3 regions of the Streptomyces sp. NPDC031225 genome follow, and region 2 is predicted to be linked to each of the others. Evidence: predicted binding sites of a transcription regulator. Region 2 holds the regulator's gene; each other region holds the start of a gene.
What was found. Region 2 encodes HrcA, which represses chaperone genes, less so after heat shock. Its sites were predicted from a motif close to TTNGCACTCNGNNNNNCNGAGTGCNAA; they were not measured.
Positions count from the first base shown of each region.

Region 1: the regulator HrcA is predicted to act here: its motif matches at 2,102-2,128, upstream of groL (chaperonin GroEL).
Region 3: the regulator HrcA is predicted to act here: its motif matches at 3,646-3,672, upstream of groES (co-chaperone GroES).

Region 1 covers NZ_JBVIHJ010000007.1:241,935-247,871, reverse strand. Annotated here, with positions in the region: gene thrC (threonine synthase) at 1-372, shown strand, start outside; gene ACZ48Z_RS14760 (MoaD/ThiS family protein) at 449-724, shown strand; gene ACZ48Z_RS14755 (cold-shock protein) at 1,168-1,374, shown strand; gene groL (chaperonin GroEL) at 2,292-3,914, shown strand; gene ACZ48Z_RS14745 (NADH:flavin oxidoreductase) at 4,308-5,465, shown strand; gene ACZ48Z_RS14740 (metallophosphoesterase family protein) at 5,573-5,937, shown strand, end outside.
Region 2 covers NZ_JBVIHJ010000009.1:62,360-68,296, forward strand. Annotated here, with positions in the region: gene ACZ48Z_RS17280 (nitronate monooxygenase) at 1-615, opposite strand, end outside; gene dnaJ (molecular chaperone DnaJ) at 733-1,872, opposite strand; gene hrcA (heat-inducible transcriptional repressor HrcA) at 1,873-2,889, opposite strand; gene ACZ48Z_RS17295 (MBL fold metallo-hydrolase) at 3,040-3,768, shown strand; gene ACZ48Z_RS17300 (DUF3097 domain-containing protein) at 3,815-4,630, shown strand; gene ACZ48Z_RS17305 (Uma2 family endonuclease) at 4,608-5,186, opposite strand; gene hemW (radical SAM family heme chaperone HemW) at 5,286-5,937, opposite strand, start outside.
Region 3 covers NZ_JBVIHJ010000002.1:222,923-228,859, reverse strand. Annotated here, with positions in the region: gene ACZ48Z_RS03850 (cell wall-binding repeat-containing protein) at 1-289, shown strand, start outside; gene ACZ48Z_RS03845 (THUMP-like domain-containing protein) at 267-1,460, opposite strand; gene ACZ48Z_RS03840 (polysaccharide deacetylase family protein) at 1,593-2,501, shown strand; gene ACZ48Z_RS03835 (polysaccharide deacetylase family protein) at 2,498-3,289, shown strand; gene ACZ48Z_RS03830 (hypothetical protein) at 3,308-3,583, opposite strand; gene groES (co-chaperone GroES) at 3,818-4,126, shown strand; gene groL (chaperonin GroEL) at 4,279-5,904, shown strand.

The DNA.
Region 1 (5,937 bases), on a different contig from region 2:
GACGTCGTACGGCCGCAGAAGCCCAACACCATCGCCAAGTCCCTCGCCATCGGGAACCCGGCGGACGGCCCCTACGTGCTGGACATCGCGCGCCGCACCGGCGGTGCGGTGGAGGACGTGAACGACGAGCAGGTCGTGGACGCGATCAAGCTGCTGGCGCGGACCGAGGGCATCTTCGCGGAGACGGCCGGTGGCGTGACCGTGGGTGTGACGAAGAAGCTGATCGAGAACGGTCTGCTGGATCCCTCGCTGACGACTGTCGTGCTGAACACCGGTGACGGTCTGAAGACGCTGGACGCGGTCGCGGGTACGGGGCTCACCGCCACGATCCGTCCCAACCTGGACTCGTTCCGCGAGGCTGGTCTCGCGTAGTCGCGTAGTCGCGTCGTCGCACAGTCGTGCAGTTCCCCGCGCCCCTGGGTGCGCCACCTGACCGGAGGTCTAGAGCATGAGTGTTTCCGTCCGTATCCCCACCATCCTGCGCACCTACACCGGCGGACAGGCCGAGGTCCAGGCCGAGGGTGCGACCCTCGCCGAGGTCATCGCGGATCTGGAGAAGAACCACACCGGTATCGCGGCCCGGGTCCTGGACGACCAGGGCAAGCTGCGGCGGTTCGTCAACGTGTACGTGAACGACGACGACGTGCGGTTCGAGCAGGGCCTTGAGACGACCACGCCCGACGGGGCCGGCGTCTCCATCATTCCGGCCGTCGCCGGAGGGTGACCGTATGACCGGTCATTACCGTCGGTAATGGTAATGACCGAGTGTTCATCTGATTGCCCTCTCCGCGAGAGAAGCGGAGGGGGCAATTCTCTATGGTTGAGCGCGGTACAGTTGGGGAAGCTGCGGCTCTCTTCATGCCGCACGCATATGAGCTCTTGCTTCGCAGGCGATGAGAAGTAGCCAAAGTGTGTGCGTCTTATGTGCCTTATGCGTACTTTATGGGGCCCGACTTGCCCCGAATTCAGGCGAATTCTCGCTACATTCCGGACCCCTTCCGTCCAGAATTCTCGTCCGATTGACCTGTTGCAGACGGCAGTTGGACAGATACATTCAGCCGCGGTCGACGCGTTCCGGCGCACGCCCCCAACCATGTGGGGGGTGAGGTCTGACCCGGACCCGCGAAGTGCGGGTCCGTGCAAGGGCCAGTAATAGGGGAGTTAGGCATGGCTCAGGGCACCGTCAAGTGGTTCAACGCGGAGAAGGGGTACGGCTTCATCGCGGTCGACGGTGGTGCGGATGTATTCGTCCACTACAGCGCGATTCAGATGGACGGCTACCGCACCCTTGAAGAGGGCCAGCGGGTCGAATTCGAGATCTCGCAAGGCCAGAAGGGGCCGCAGGCGGACATGGTCCGTCTCGCGACAGGCTGAAGCACGCGCCGGGTAACAACAGCGTCGTTCTTCGTTCTTCAATCGGAGGGCTCGTACCCCTGGGGAGTCATGGGTACGGGCCCTCTGGCATGCGCGGGTTCGGTGGGGGCGGGCGTTCTTTGCGCAGTTCCCCGCGCCCCTAATCGCTTCGGGTTCGGTGGGTGGGTCGGGTGCGGGGTGGGGGGTGTCCGTCCTCGGTCCGGCGGCTCGCCCCCTTGAACAGCACCCGGTACCGGACGCCGGCCGCTGCGGGCGGACACCCCCCCACCCCGCCCCCTTCACGCCGTCGGCGGCTGCGGGCACATCGTGTCGCGCGCTCCGGCGTGCGGGGGCCGTGCGCGTCTAAAGGTGCGTCCACCGTCCCTACCCAGGGGCGCGGGGTGGCTGTGCGCGTCCAAAGGTCCGTACACCGTCCCCACCCAGGGGCGCGGGGAACTGCGCGACCAGCCCCCACCGGCCCGCACCCGCCTGTCGGCGGACCGTCCCACCCCCTGGTGCGTTCCCCGCGTTCACGGTTCCCACTCAGGGGCACTGGGAACTGCGCGACCAGCCCCCACCGGGCCTGCACCCGGCCCGCCAGGGTGGTCGGCGGCCCATCGCGGTACGGCTGCCTGCAGCCCCCAGGGGCGCGGGGAACTGCGCGATCGACCCCCGCCGGGCCGCAGGCGAACGGCGTCCCACCCCGCCCGCCCGCCGCAGGCAACCCGTGTCCGGTCTTCGACAGCCGCTTGCACTCGACCATGCCGAGTGCTAATCATTGGCGTTAGCACTCTGAAGGTGAGAGTGACAACGAAGGACCGGGTCGGTGAGGCCCGCAAGCCGGGTGGGGAAGGAACCCACGCGGCAGGCGAGCCGTCCGTCGCGGGCGCGGGCGCGGTCCGAAGGAATCACCCCCAGTCCTGGAGGGACCACTTCACATGGCCAAGATCATCGCGTTCGACGAGGAGGCGCGGCGCGGCCTCGAGCGCGGCATGAACCAGCTCGCGGACGCCGTCAAGGTGACGCTCGGCCCCAAGGGCCGCAACGTCGTCCTCGAGAAGAAGTGGGGCGCCCCCACGATCACCAACGATGGTGTCTCCATCGCCAAGGAGATCGAGCTCGAGGACCCGTACGAGAAGATCGGCGCCGAGCTGGTCAAGGAAGTCGCCAAGAAGACGGACGACGTCGCCGGTGACGGTACGACCACCGCGACCGTGCTCGCCCAGGCCCTCGTCAAGGAAGGCCTGCGCAACGTAGCCGCCGGTGCCAACCCGATGGCCCTCAAGCGCGGTATCGAGAAGGCCGTCGAGGCCGTCTCCGCCGCTCTCCTTGAGCAGGCCAAGGATGTCGAGACCAAGGAGCAGATCGCCTCCACGGCCTCCATCTCCGCCGCCGACACCCAGATCGGCGAGCTCATCGCCGAGGCGATGGACAAGGTCGGCAAGGAAGGCGTCATCACCGTCGAGGAGTCCCAGACCTTCGGTCTCGAGCTCGAGCTCACCGAGGGTATGCGCTTCGACAAGGGCTACATCTCGGCGTACTTCGCCACCGACATGGAGCGGATGGAGGCGTCGCTCGACGACCCCTACATCCTGATCGCCAACTCCAAGATCGGCTCCGTCAAGGACCTGCTCCCGCTCCTGGAGAAGGTCATGCAGTCGGGCAAGCCGCTGCTGATCATCGCCGAGGACGTCGAGGGCGAGGCCCTGTCGACCCTGGTCGTCAACAAGATCCGCGGCACCTTCAAGTCCGTCGCCGTCAAGGCCCCGGGCTTCGGCGACCGCCGCAAGGCGATGCTGAACGACATCGCCATCCTCACCGGTGGCGAGGTCATCTCCGAGGAGGTCGGTCTCAAGCTCGAGAACACCTCCATCGACCTCCTGGGCCGTGCCCGCAAGGTCGTCATCACCAAGGACGAGACCACCATCGTCGACGGTGCCGGCTCCTCCGAGCAGGTTCAGGGCCGGGTCAACCAGATCCGCGCCGAGATCGAGAACAGCGACTCGGACTACGACCGCGAGAAGCTCCAGGAGCGCCTGGCGAAGCTCGCCGGTGGCGTCGCCGTCATCAAGGCCGGTGCCGCGACCGAGGTCGAGCTCAAGGAGCGCAAGCACCGCATCGAGGACGCCGTGCGCAACGCCAAGGCGGCCGTCGAAGAGGGCATCGTCGCCGGTGGCGGCGTGGCGCTCATCCAGGCCTCCAGCGTCTTCGAGAAGCTGGACCTGTCCGGTGACGAGGCGACCGGCGCCAACGCCGTGCGGCTCGCCCTGGAGGCCCCGCTCAAGCAGATCGCCGTCAACGGTGGTCTCGAAGGCGGCGTCATCGTCGAGAAGGTCCGCAACCTCCCGATCGGCCACGGCCTGAACGCCGCGACCGGTGAGTACGTCGACATGATCGCCGAGGGCATCATCGACCCGGCGAAGGTCACGCGCTCCGCCCTGCAGAACGCGGCCTCCATCGCCGCGCTCTTCCTCACCACCGAGGCCGTCATCGCCGACAAGCCGGAGAAGTCCGCCGCGCCTGCCGGTGGCGGTATGCCCGGCGGTGACATGGACTTCTGATCGACCCGGGCCGTAAGGCCCGACGGTTGGTCAACGTCCTTGCCGGGGGCGGCACTTCCTGGAGACAGGGGGTGGCCGCCCCCGGTGTTTTCCTGCGGTATGCTTGATCCAGAGCCGGTCGACGTGAACTCCCGTCGCCCGACTACGCGTTGGTGGTCCAAGGAAAGACGTCCCGCTTCCTGCGGGGAGATGCAGGTGCAAGGCCTGCCCGGCGCTCGACATGAAGCCCGTCCCACGATCTGTGGGGCGGGCTTCTGCCATGTCGGTGGCCAGGATCACAGGGGATTGCGCGGCTCAGTGGGATGTGTGCGCTGTACGCGGTTGTTGCCGCGTATGTACGTTGCACATACCGATGAGTATCCCACCCGTCGCCGTCCCCCAGGAGTGCCTCGCGTGACCGCCCCCGCCACATCCCCGGCCGCCTCCCCCGCTGCCTCCGGAGCCGCCTCCCGTGCCGCCGAGATCCTCTCCCGGCCGGTCGCGATCAACGGCCTGACCGTCCCGAACCGCATCGCCATGGCGCCCATGACCCGGATGTTCTCCCCGGGCGGCGTCCCCGGCGACGACGTGGCGTCGTACTACTCCCGCCGCGCGGCCGCCGGAGTCGGCCTGATCGTCACCGAGGGCACGTACGTCGGCCACGACTCGGCCGGCCAGAGCGACAGCGTCCCGCGGTTCCACGGCGAGGAGCAGCTGGCGGGCTGGGCCAAGGTCGCCGAGGACGTACATGCGGCGGGCGGCACCATCGTCCCGCAGCTGTGGCACATCGGCATGGTGCGTGAACAGGGGCAGCCGCCCTACGCCGACGCCCCCGCCGTCGGTCCCTCCGGCCTGCGGCTCGGCGCCGAGGAGCCCACCGGCAAGGCGATGACCCAGCGCGACCTGGACGACGTCATCGGCGCGTTCGCCGAGGCCGCGGCCGCCGCCGAGCGCATCGGCTTCGACGGCGTGGAGCTGCACGGCGCCCACGGCTACCTCCTCGACCAGTTCCTGTGGGCGGGCACCAACCGCCGCGGCGACGCGTACGGCGGTGACCCCGTCGCCCGTACGAAGTTCGCGGCGGAGATCGTGGCGGCCGTACGGGAGACGGTGTCGGCCCAGTTCCCGATCATCTTCCGGTACTCGCAGTGGAAGCAGGAGGCCTACCGGGCGCGGCTCGCCGAGACGCCGCAGGAGCTGGAGGCGATCCTCGCCCCGCTCGCCGCGGCCGGTGTCGACGCGTTCCACGCCTCCACGCGCCGTTACTGGATCCCGGAGTTCGAGGGTTCCGACCTCAACCTCGCGGGCTGGACGAAGAAGCTGACGGGCCGGACCACCATCACCGTGGGCTCGGTCGGCCTCGACGGCGACTTCCTGCGCGGCTTCGCCGGCGAGGGCGCCCCGCTCAAGGGCATCGACGACCTCCTCGACGCCCTGGAGCGCGAGGAGTTCGACATGGTCGCCATCGGCCGGGCGCTGCTGCAGGACCCGCAGTGGGCGGCGAAGGTCCTCGCGGGGCGCGTCGACGAGCTCCAGCCGTACGACGCCTCGGCGCTGAAGTCGCTGAGCTGACGGATCGGTTGTCCGGCCGACGTGAGGCGGTGGAGTTGCGCCCGCCTCCCGCCGGCCGGACGCGGCGGCCTGGCTGTGGTGGTCAACTCCGGCTAGCGTGGCGGAACATGCGGATTCTTCATCTCTCGGACACGCACGTGGAGCGCGTCGACGCGCCGAACAGGAGCGGCGTCAACGCCACCGACTCGCTGCGGCTGATGCTCGCCGAGCTGCGGCATGTGCGGGACGTCGACGCGGTCGTCGTCACCGGGGACATCGCCGACGACGGTGAGGTGGAGGCCTATACGGCGGTGCGGGAGCTCGTCGGCGACTTCGCCCGGCCGCTGGGCGCTGCCGTCTTCTACACGACCGGCAACCACGACGAGCGCGAGTCCTTCGGCAAGGTGCTGGGCAGCGGGCACACGGAGCCGCAGACGGTGCTGGAGACCGGGGCCTCGGAGCGGGCCGCGGTGAGCACGGTCGACGGATACCG
Region 2 (5,937 bases):
CTCGCGTATCTGGGTCACGAGGGACAGAAGGCCGAGGCCTGAGTTGTCCTGCTCGGGGATGTCCCGGTGGGTGCCCTGGTGACCACCGGCCTCCACGCCCTGGGCGATCACGGCGTCGGCGCCCGCGTACTGCACGGCGAGGGCCTCCTCGGGCGTGGTCGCGGTGACGAGGGTGAAGGTGCCGGCCCGGCGCAGCGCCTCCAGGGCCTCGCCGCTCGGGATGCCGAAGTGGAAGGAGGCCACCTTGACCCGGTTGTCGAGCAGGACGGCGAGCTTGGCGTCGTAGCCGTCGTCACGTCCGCTGTCGGGGTCGCCGAGCTCGGTCTCGTACCAGGTGGCCTCGCCGGCCAGCTGGTGGGCGTAGACCTCGACGGCGGCCGGGTCCGCGGACTCCGGCTGCGGCATGAAGAGGTTGACGCCGAAGGGCCGTCCGGTGAGCCCCCGAAGCTGCTTGATCTCCTGGTACATCCCGTCGGCCGTCTTGTGCCCGGCGGCGAGGAAACCGAGCCCGCCCGCATCGGACACGGCGGCGGCGAGCCTCGGCACGGAGACGCCGCCCGCCATGGGGGCCTGCACGATCGGGTGAGGGAAGAGATCGGTCAGTGCGGAGGACATGACGGCATGTTGTCACGTCCTCCGGACAAGTCCGAATCCGCCCTTCGACCCCGCGCGGACCACCGGAACACAGCCCGACGACCGGCGGATTCCGGCCCGGGCCGCACGCTCAACGGCTCACGCGCGACCGTTGAACGCGTCCTTCAGCCGGGAGAACAAGCCCTGCTGTCCGGGCTGGAACTGCCCGGTGGGCCGCTCCTCGCCCCGCAGCTTGGCCAGTTCGCGCAGCAGCCGTTCCTGCTCGGGGTCGAGCTTGTTCGGGGTCTGGACCTCGACGTGGACGATGAGGTCGCCCCGCCCGCCGCCGCGCAGATGCGTGACGCCCCGGCTGTGCAGCGGGATCGACTGGCCGGACTGGGTACCGGGCCGGATGTCGACCTCCTCCATGCCGTCCAGCGTCTCCAGCGGCACCTTGGTACCGAGGGACGCCGCCGTCATCGGGAGCGTGACCGTGCAGTGCAGATCGTCGCCGCGCCGCTGGAACTGCGAGTGCGGGAGTTCGTGGATCTCGACGTAGAGGTCACCGGCGGGACCGCCGCCGGGGCCGACCTCGCCCTCACCGGCGAGCTGGATCCGGGTGCCGTTGTCGACACCGGCCGGGATCTTGACCGTCAGCGTCCGGCGCGAGCGGACCCGGCCGTCGCCGGCGCACTCCGGGCACGGGGTCGGGACCACGGTGCCGAAGCCCTGGCACTGCGGGCACGGCCGCGAGGTCATGACCTGGCCCAGGAAGGACCGCGTCACCTGCGACACCTCGCCGCGGCCGCGGCACATGTCACACGTCTGCGCGGAGGTTCCCGGCGCCGCGCCCTCACCGCTGCAGGTGGTGCAGACGATCGCCGTGTCGACCTGGATGTCCTTCGTCGTGCCGAAGGCCGCCTCGTCGAGCTCGATCTCCAGCCGGATCATGGCGTCCTGGCCGCGCCGGGTCCGCGAGCGCGGACCCCGCTGCGAGGCCGTACCGAAGAACGCGTCCATGATGTCCGAGAAGTTCCCGAACCCACCGGCTCCGAAGCCGCCCGCGCCACCGCCGCCGGCCTGCGAGAGCGGGTCGCCGCCGAGGTCGTAGACCTGCTTCTTCTGCGGGTCCGACAGCACCTCGTAGGCGGCGTTGATCTCCTTGAACCGCTCCTGGGTCTTCGGATCCGGGTTGACGTCCGGGTGCAGCTCGCGAGCGAGCCGACGGAACGCCTTCTTGATCTCTTCCTGCGACGCGTCGCGGCGCACGCCGAGAACGGCGTAGTAGTCCGTGGCCACTTACGACTCCGCCAGGATCTGTCCGACGTACCGTGCCACTGCGCGTACCGCTCCCATCGTTCCCGGGTAATCCATGCGGGTCGGTCCGACCACGCCGAGCTTGGCGACCGCCTCGTTGCCCGAACCGTAGCCGACCGACACCACTGAAGTGGAGTTGAGTCCCTCGTAGGCGTTCTCGTGACCGATGCGTACGGTCATGCCCGAATCTCCGGCCTCACCAAGGAGTTTGAGGAGGACGACCTGCTCCTCCAGAGCCTCCAGGACGGGCCGGATGGTGAGGGGAAAGTCATGTCCGAAGCGGGTGAGATTGGCGGTGCCGCCGATCATCAGCCGCTCCTCGTTCTCCTCGACGAGCGTCTCCAGGAGAGTGGAGAGCACCGTGGTGACGGTACCCCGGTCCTCGACGTCGAACCCCTCCGGCAGGTCCTCGACCAGCCGGGGCACATCGGCGAACCGCCGCCCCGCGACCCGGCTGTTGAGCCGCGCCCGCAGATCGGCGAGCGAGGCCTCCCCGAAGGGCGCCGGGCAGTCGACCATGCGCTGCTCGACCCGGCCGGTGTCCGTGATCAGCACGAGCATCACGCGCGCGGGGGCGAGCGAGAGCAGCTCCACGTGCCGCACGGTCGAGCGGGTCAGTGAGGGGTACTGCACGACGGCGACCTGCCGGGTGAGCTGCGCGAGCAGCCGCACGGTCCGGGCCACGACGTCGTCGAGGTCCACGGCGCCGTCGAGGAAGTTCTGGATCGCGCGCCGCTCGGGCCCGGTCATCGGCTTGACGCCGGCCAGCTTGTCGACGAAAAGGCGGTATCCCTTGTCCGTGGGGATCCGCCCGGCACTGGTGTGCGGCTGGGCGATGAACCCCTCGTCCTCCAGGGCCGCCATGTCGTTGCGGACGGTCGCCGGGGACACTCCGAGGTTGTGCCGCTCGGTCAGGGCCTTCGACCCGACCGGCTCCTCGGTGCCGACGTAGTCCTGGACGATGGCGCGCAGCACCTGGAGCCTGCGTTCATTCAGCATCGCGCACCACCTCCAGAAAGTCGTCCCTGTCGCCTCGCCTGGCACTCTGTCCGTCCGAGTGCCAGCGCTCCCGGGCCAGTGTACGGCGGTGGGGTACTCCCGGGGCAAGGCTGGTCCCGGCGTGACGGGTTGTACGGCTAGCGTCGCGGTATGACGGTGACTTGGGAAGAGCTCGGGTGGGAGCGGGTCGCGGCCGGGGTGGGGCGGTGCCGGCTGCCCGGCTGGGACTGCACGGCGGGCCTGGTGATCGGCGAGGGCACGGCCCTGCTGATCGACTCCGGCTCGAGCCTCGCGGAGGGCGCCCGCCTGCGCGCGCAGGCCGAGGAACTCGCCGGTCACCGTGTGACCCATCTCGCGCTCACCCACCCCCACTTCGACCATGTCCTCGGCGCGGCGGCGTTCACGGGGGCGGAGGTGTTCGGCGCGGTGGGCGTGGAGACGGTGCTGGCGGGGCGCCTGGGCCGCGCGGAACTGCGGGCGGACGCGGTACGCAACGGCCTGGACTCCTCGTCGGCGGACGAGGCGGTGGACGCGCTCGTCTCCCCCCGGCATCACGTCTCCGGTGAGTGGACGCTCGACATGGGCGGCGGCCGGCAGGTCCTGCTGGCGAACGTGGGCCCCGGCCACACGGCTCACGACCTCGTGGTCCTCGTCCCCGGTGCGCCGGAGGTGGTCTTCTGCGGCGACCTGGTCGAGGAGTCGGGCGAACCGCAGGCGGGCCCGGACGCCGTACCGCCGCGCTGGCCCGCCGCTCTTGACCGGCTGCTGGAGCTGGGCGGCGAGGACGCGCTGTACGTGCCCGGTCACGGAGCGGTGGTGAACGCGGCGTTCGTACGGGCCCAGCGGGACGCGCTGGCGGCACGCTTCGGCGTGTCGTAGTGCTGGTCGTGGTGCTCCTCGGGCCGCTTCTCCTATCGTCATCCGAATGCGCCAGTACTCCGCCGACCTGACCCCTCCGTGGAAGAAGCCCAAGCCGGTGCCGGAGGTGCCCGCCGAGCCCGGTCTGGTGGTCGAGGAGCCGGGCACCGGTTTCTGCGGCGCGGTGATCCGCTGCGAGGCGGGCGCGGTGACCCTGGAGGACCGCTTCGGCAAGCACCGGGTGTTCCCGCTGGAGCCCCGCGGTTTCCTGCTGGAGGGCCGGGTGGTGACCCTGGTCCGGCCCGCGGCCGCGGCTCCCGTACGACCCTCACGGACCGCCTCCGGATCGGTGGCCGTCCCCGGCGCACGCGCGCGTGTGGCCCGCGCCGGCCGGATCTACGTCGAGGGCCGCCACGACGCGGAACTGGTGGAGAAGGTCTGGGGCGACGACCTGCGCATCGAGGGCGTGGTCGTGGAGTACCTGGAGGGCGTGGACGACCTTCCGGCGATCGTGGCCGAGTTCGCGCCGGGTCCGGACGCCCGGCTGGGTGTGCTGGTGGACCATCTGGTGCCGGGCAGCAAGGAATCCCGGATCGCGGCGTCGGTGACCAGCGAGCACGCGCTGGTCGTCGGCCACCCGTACATCGACATCTGGGAGGCGGTGAAGCCGTCGTCCCTCGGCATCGAGGCGTGGCCTCGGGTACCGCACGGCCAGGACTGGAAGACGGGCGTCTGCAAGGCCCTGGGCTGGCCGTCGGAGAACACGGGCGCGGTGTGGCAGGCGATCCTGAAGCGGGTGGGGTCCTACCGGGACCTGGAGCCGGAGCTGCTGGGGCGGGTGGAGGAACTGATCGACTTCGTCACGGATAGCGGTGGGGTTTGACGCCGGGGAACGTTCCGAACTCACGGGTGTCGAGCTCCAGACCCAGAACGTCGAGCGACAGCGGTTCACCGAACTTCGCGATGTGCTGAGTCCGATAGTCGGCGTCCTCGCCCTTCCCCTCGGGTTTCGTCAGCAGAACGCACTGCGCCATGATCGGATCGACGATGAGATAGGCAGGTACTTTCCCCGCAGCATAGATCGAACGCTTGACACCGTAGTCCCGGTGAACACTGGTCTTGGAAACGACCTCGACGACCGTCGTGATCAATTGAGAGGGCAGCAAACGCCCCGAACCGGGCAGGATGTCACGCGCGACGACCACCAGGTCGGGAACCGGTTCGCTCGCCTCGTCGATGAGGTCGACATCCTGGGTCTGCAGGGGATACCAGCGATCCAGTGGGATCTGCCTCTCCGTGAGCAGCACGATCAGGTTGTGCACCAGATCAGGGCTGGCCACCATCACGATTTCCCCGCGCAGAAGCTCCACCTTGAGTCCGTCGGGCGGCTCAAAACCCTCGAAGAACTCTGCGACTCCACGTTCGTCCACAGCGGTCATCTCCGTGGCCTCCACATTCGCCGCGACCTTTTGGCGGCAGCCTGCGAACCAGGTTAGGGACCGAACCGGCGTTCCGCACCGATTCCCTCCGCCGGGTGATCAATCCACCAGATCCCGTACCACCGCGTCGGCCAGCAGCCGCCCGTGCAAGGTCAGCACGGCCCGCCCCTCCTCATAGGGCGCTCCCTGAAGCAGCCCCTCCCCCAGCGCCCGCCGGGAAGCCGCCAGCCCCTCCTCACGCAGCAGCGACAACGGCACCCCCTCCACCAGCCGCAGCTCCAGCAGGATCCGCTCGACCCGCCGGTCCTCGTCCGACAGCAGCTCCCGCCCCGCCCCCGGGGACCGCCCCGCGGCCAGCGCCCCCGCATACGCACCCGGATGCTTCACGTTCCACCAGCGCACCCCGCCCACGTGCGAGTGCGCCCCGGGCCCGGCGCCCCACCAGTCGGCCCCGCGCCAGTACAGCTCGTTGTGCAGGCACCGGCCCGCGTCCGAGGTGGCCCAGTTGGACACCTCGTACCAGTCGAACCCGGCGCCCGACAGGACGTCCTCCGCGATCAGGTACCGGTCCGCGTGGACGTCGTCGTCGGTCATCGGGACCTCGCCCCGGCGGATACGACGAGCCAGCTGGGTGCCTTCCTCGACGATCAGGGCGTACGCCGACACGTGATCCGGACCGGCCCCGATCGCCGCCTCCAGGGAGGCCCGCCAGTCGTCGTCCGTCTCACCCGGGGTGCCGTAGATCAGGTCC
Region 3 (5,937 bases), on a different contig from region 2:
GCTGACGAGCTATCTGCTGCGCGAGTCCGCGAGCACCAACTCCGTGATCGCCTTCGGCGGTACCGGCAACCTCTCGGCGGCCACCCTCGGTTCGGCGGGCGCCTCGGTCGCCGCGAACAGCGCCCAGGTCGTCTACACGCCGTTCCGCAACGGCGACGAGCCGGCGAGCAGCCGCACGAGCGCCCTGCGCACCGGCGGCGACGTGACCCGGAACGCCACCGCGGCGCGCACCGGCCCGGTCGGCGCCGACCCGCACCTGGAGTCGCTCAGGACGGTCCAGCACCAGTAAGAGCCCTCGCGGGGGCGCCGATCAGCATGGTCGGCGCCCCCCCGACCCGGGTCAGGAACACGGTCGCCGAGTGCGGCCCGTGCTGCTTCGGCAGCGCCTTCCGTCGCAGCTCCTCCGGCTCGACGGCCGACCCCCGCTTCTTCACGGTCAGGATGCCGACCCCCCGCTCCCGCAGCAGCGCCTTCAACTTCTTGACATTGAAGGGGAGTTGATCGGTGATCTCGTAGGCGGTGGCGTACGGGGTCGGGTGCAGTGCGTCGGCGGTGACGTAGGCGATCGTGGGGTCGATCAGCCCGCCGCCCACCTCCTCGGCCACCTCGGCGACCAGGTGGGAGCGGATGACGGCGCCGTCCGGCTCGTACAAGTACCGCCCCACGGAACGGACGTCGGGATCGGGGAGCCCCCGGCCGAGCAGCGTCCGCGGTCCCGGCAGCAGGGTGGCCCGTACGGCGCCCGGCGCGGTGCCGAACCAAAGCACCGCCTCCTTCACGTCCCCGCCGTCGGAGATCCACTCCGCCTCGGCCTCCGCGGGGACCGCCTCGTGCGGAATGCCGGGGGCGACCTTCAGCGCGGCGTGCGGGGCCTTGAGCGCCGTCCGCACGGCCCATGACAGCGGCGGCGAGTACGCCTCCGGATCGAAGATCCGCCCGCGCCCGCCGCGCCGCGCGGGGTCCACGAACACGGCGTCGTACGAGGCCGTGTCGACCTCCGTGACGTCCGCCTCCCGTACGTCGATCAGGCCGGCGAGTCCCAGCGCGTCCGCGTTCGCCCGCGCGGCCGCCGCCGTCAGCGGGTCCCGGTCCACCGCGAGGACCCGGATCCCGGCCCGGGCCAGCGCGATCGCGTCACCGCCGATCCCGCAGCACAGGTCGGCGACGGAGGTCACGCCCAGGGCCCGCAGCCGCTCCGCCCGGTAGGCCGCCACGCTCGCCCGGGTCGACTGCTCGACCCCGTTCGGGGTGAAGAACATCCGCCCCGCGTCCCCGGCCCCGAACTTCGCCGCCGCCCGCTGCCGCAGCCGGGCCTGGCCGAGCGCCGCGGAGACCAGTTCGGCGGGGTGCCCGCGGCGCAGCCTGGTCGCCACGGCGAGTTCGTCGGCGGGGGCGGTGCCGCGCACTTCGTCGAGGAGGGCGCGGCCTTCGGGGGTGAGGAGGAGGTCGAGGTCGTTCACCGGGTCATTGTGGGCCAGTCGGAGGACGGCGTGCTCGGGGCGGCGGTGTCGGCCCGGGTGCGCTGCCGTGGCCTGCGAGGATCCGACCTCATGGGAACGGTAGGACAAACCTATAAAAACAGTGTCTTTTTGATGGCGCTCCGCAGCGGACTCGTCCTTCTGGCGGTGACTGCCCTCGTCTCCGGCTGCGCCCGGCCGGACGGGACCGACCTGCGGCGGCAGCAGCCCCACAAGGCACCCCCGGCCCCCGCCGCCCTCGCCCCCGCCTCGGACCTCCAGGCCGACAAGATCCGCATCCGGACCGCGAGGTGGCGCGACGAGCAGGCCCGGACCGCCGTCGCCAGGCGCTGGGGCCTGAGGAAGGCCCCCCTCACGGCCCCGCCCGCGCCCGTGGAGAAGCCGCACATCACCACCCGCCACGGCTTCGAGGTCGACGGCCACGAGGAGCAGGGACTCCCGCCGGTCTTCACCACGATCCCCACCCGGCAGAAGATCGTCTTCCTCACCATCGACGACGGCGCCGAGAAGGACCCCGTGTTCCTGCGCATGATGAGCGAGCTGAGGGTCCCGTACACCGCCTTCCTCAGCGACTACCTGGTCAAGGACGACTACGGGTACTTCGCGAAGATGCGGGACGCAGGGGTCGTGCTCGACAACCACACGCTCCACCACCCCTACCTGCCGGCGCTGTCGTACGCCCGCCAGAAGCACGAGATCTGTGGCATGCAGGACGTCATCGAGAAGCGCTACGGCACACGGCCCGCGCTCTTCCGGCCGCCCTACGGCAACTACAACGAGGACACCCTGCGCGCCGCGAAATCCTGCGGGGTCCGGTACGCGCCGATCTGGAACGAGGAGGTCTACGTGGATCACTGGGAGTACCGCGAGGACGACCAGAAGATCCACCCCGGCGACATCGTGCTCAGTCACTTCCGCGGCCGGGAGGACTGGAAGGGCACGATGCCCGACATGGTCCGCCGCTTCCTGGACAAGGTCACGGCCGAGGGCTACGCCGTCGCACGCATCGAGGACTACCTGTGAGACCGCGGACACTGGTCGCCGCCGGACTGGCGGCCCTACTGCTCACCGGCTGCGCCCCGTCCGTCGACCCCATCGAACGGCTGGGCAGGAAGGCGGCACAGCGGGTGGGGTCGTACGGGCCGGCCGGCGCGCACGGACAGCCGTACCGCCGCTGGGGCCTCACTGCGCCGCTGCCCGCGCCCCCGCGGCCCCCGGCGCGCCACGCGGCGGTGGGCCGGGGTGTCCCGCCGGTGGTGAAGCGGGTCAGGACGTCCGACAAGGTCGTCTTCCTCACCTACGACGACGGTGCCGAACGGGACCCGCGGTTCGTCGACATGGTCCGTGAACTGCGGCTCCCCGTCAGCATGTTCCTCACGGACAGCGTCGTCGGCCCCGGGTACGGCCACTTCGCGCGCCTGCAGTCGGTCGGCGCGAGCATCCAGAACCACACCCTCGACCACCCCGCCCTGCGCGGCCTGCCGTACACCGGCCAGCGCGCCGAGATCTGCGGCCAGCAGGACAAGACGAGGTCCCGCTTCGGCATCCGGCCCCGGTTCCTGCGCCCGCCCTACGGCACGTACGACGCGACGACCCTGCGTGCGGCGGCCGACTGCGGACTCTCGGCGATCGTGCTGTGGAGCGTCCCGGCCGAGGACGGCGGACCGCGGCGGCCGCTGCGCGCGGGGGACATCGTGTCGGTGGCGTCCGGTGACGCGACGGGCCCGACCCTGACGGAACGCACCACCACGGTCCTGCGGGAGATCCAACGACGGGGGCTGACGGTGGGACGGCTGGAGGACTACGTCTAAGGCCCATCGGGGGATGCCCTAACGCGCCGTGTGCACCGCCAGGGTCACGAAGAACAGCGCGACCATCCCGTGCGCCGCCCCGGTGTGCGGGCGCCCGCCCCGGAGGAAGAGCCCGGCCGCGGCCAGGGCCGGTACCGCGAACACGCCCGCGGCCACGGCGGCCGCCGTCCCCTGCCCGCGCATCCCCAGGAACAGGACGACCGTCAGCCCCAGCATGACCTCCGCCAGGACGAGGATCGTCAGGACGCAGCCGTCCGCCGCCGAGGAGACGGAGGCCGGGGCGCGGTCGGTCATGCCGTGACGGTACGGGAGAGACGCCCCGCGACACCCGGAAACGGCACGGACAGCGCGGCGAATTAGCAGTCCGCTTGACCGAGTGCTAATCGCGGTCATAGTCTCGGGTCTGGCACTCCCCACTGGAGAGTGCCAACACAGCGACGGGCAGGTCCGGCACCCGCGACGACGGATCCACCTGGTCGCCACCTCAGACAGTTAACCCCGTGAGTTCCCGAAGGGGGAGGTCGGATCGTGACGACCACCAGCTCCAAGGTTGCCATCAAGCCGCTTGAGGACCGCATTGTGGTCCAGCCGCTCGACGCCGAGCAGACCACCGCCTCTGGCCTGGTCATCCCGGACACGGCGAAGGAGAAGCCCCAGGAGGGCGTCGTCCTGGCCGTTGGCCCGGGCCGCTTCGAGGACGGTAACCGTCTTCCGCTCGACGTCTCCGTCGGCGACATCGTGCTGTACAGCAAGTACGGCGGCACCGAAGTGAAGTACAACGGCGAGGAATACCTCGTCCTCTCGGCTCGCGACGTCCTCGCGATCATCGAGAAGTAAAGGGGGTCTGGGGGGCGACCCCCAGAATTCCCAGTAACCCCAAGCACATCTTGCTTGTGAGCTGCGCCCCGGGCCCCCGCGACCTTATGAAGCCGGGCGTCTGGGGCGCAGTTCGTTTCACCCACGTTTTTCGAGAGGGCTGAACCGCTCCCATGGCGAAGATCCTGAAGTTCGACGAGGACGCCCGTCGCGCCCTTGAGCGCGGCGTCAACAAGCTTGCCGACACGGTGAAGGTGACGATCGGCCCCAAGGGCCGCAACGTCGTCATCGACAAGAAGTTCGGCGCCCCCACCATCACCAACGACGGTGTCACGATCGCCCGCGAGGTCGAGCTCGACGACCCGTACGAGAACCTCGGTGCGCAGCTGGTGAAGGAGGTGGCGACCAAGACCAACGACATCGCGGGCGACGGTACGACCACCGCCACCGTGCTCGCCCAGGCGCTGGTCCGCGAGGGCCTGAAGAACGTCGCCGCGGGTGCCTCCCCGGCGCTGCTCAAGAAGGGCATCGACGCGGCCGTGGCCGCGATCTCCGAGGAACTCCTCGCGACCGCCCGCCCGATCGACGAGAAGTCCGACATCGCCGCCGTGGCCGGTCTGTCCGCCCAGGACAGCCAGGTCGGCGAGCTCATCGCCGAGGCGATGGACAAGGTCGGCAAGGACGGTGTCATCACCGTCGAGGAGTCCAACACCTTCGGTCTGGAGCTGGACTTCACCGAGGGCATGGCCTTCGACAAGGGCTACCTGTCGCCGTACATGGTCTCCGACCAGGAGCGTATGGAGGCCGTCCTCGACGACCCGTACATCCTGATCAACCAGGGCAAGATCTCCTCGATCCAGGACCTGCTGCCGCTCCTTGAGAAGGTCATCCAGTCGGGTGCCTCCAAGCCGCTGCTGATCATCGCCGAGGACGTCGACGGCGAGGCCCTGTCGACCCTGGTCGTCAACAAGATCCGCGGCACCTTCAACGCGGTCGCCGTCAAGGCCCCCGGCTTCGGTGACCGCCGCAAGGCGATGCTGCAGGACCTGGCGGTCCTCACCGGCGCCACGGTCATCTCCGAGGAGGTCGGCCTCAAGCTCGACCAGGTCGGCCTGGACGTGCTCGGCAGCGCCCGCCGCGTCACCGTCACCAAGGACGACACCACGGTCGTCGACGGTGCCGGCGACTCCTCCGAGGTCACGGGCCGCGTCGCCCAGATCAAGGCCGAGATCGAGAACACCGACTCCGACTGGGACCGCGAGAAGCTCCAGGAGCGCCTCGCGAAGCTGGCCGGCGGCGTGTGCGTGATCAAGGTCGGCGCCGCCACCGAGGTGGAGCTGAAGGAGAAGAAGCACCGTCTGGAGGACGCCATCTCCGCGACCCGCGCCGCGGTCGAGGAGGGCATCGTCTCCGGTGGTGGCTCCGCGCTCGTCCACGCCGCCAAGGTCCTCGAGGGCGGTCTGGGCAAGACCGGCGACGAGGCCACCGGTGTCGCCGTCGTCCGCAAGGCCGTCGTCGAGCCGCTGCGCTGGATCGCCGAGAACGCCGGCCTGGAGGGTTACGTCATCACCTCCAAGGTCGCCGAGCTCGACAAGGGCCAGGGCTTCAACGCCGCGACCGGCGAGTACGGCGACCTGGTCAAGGCCGGTGTCATCGACCCGGTCAAGGTCACCCGCTCCGCCCTGGAGAACGCCGCCTCCATCGCCTCCCTCCTCCTCACGACCGAGACCCTGGTCGTCGAGAAGAAGGAAGAGGAGGAGCCGGCCGCCGGTGGTCACAGCCACGGCCACTCCCACTGAGCCCACAGCTCGAAAAGGAGCCCCCGCCCCCTC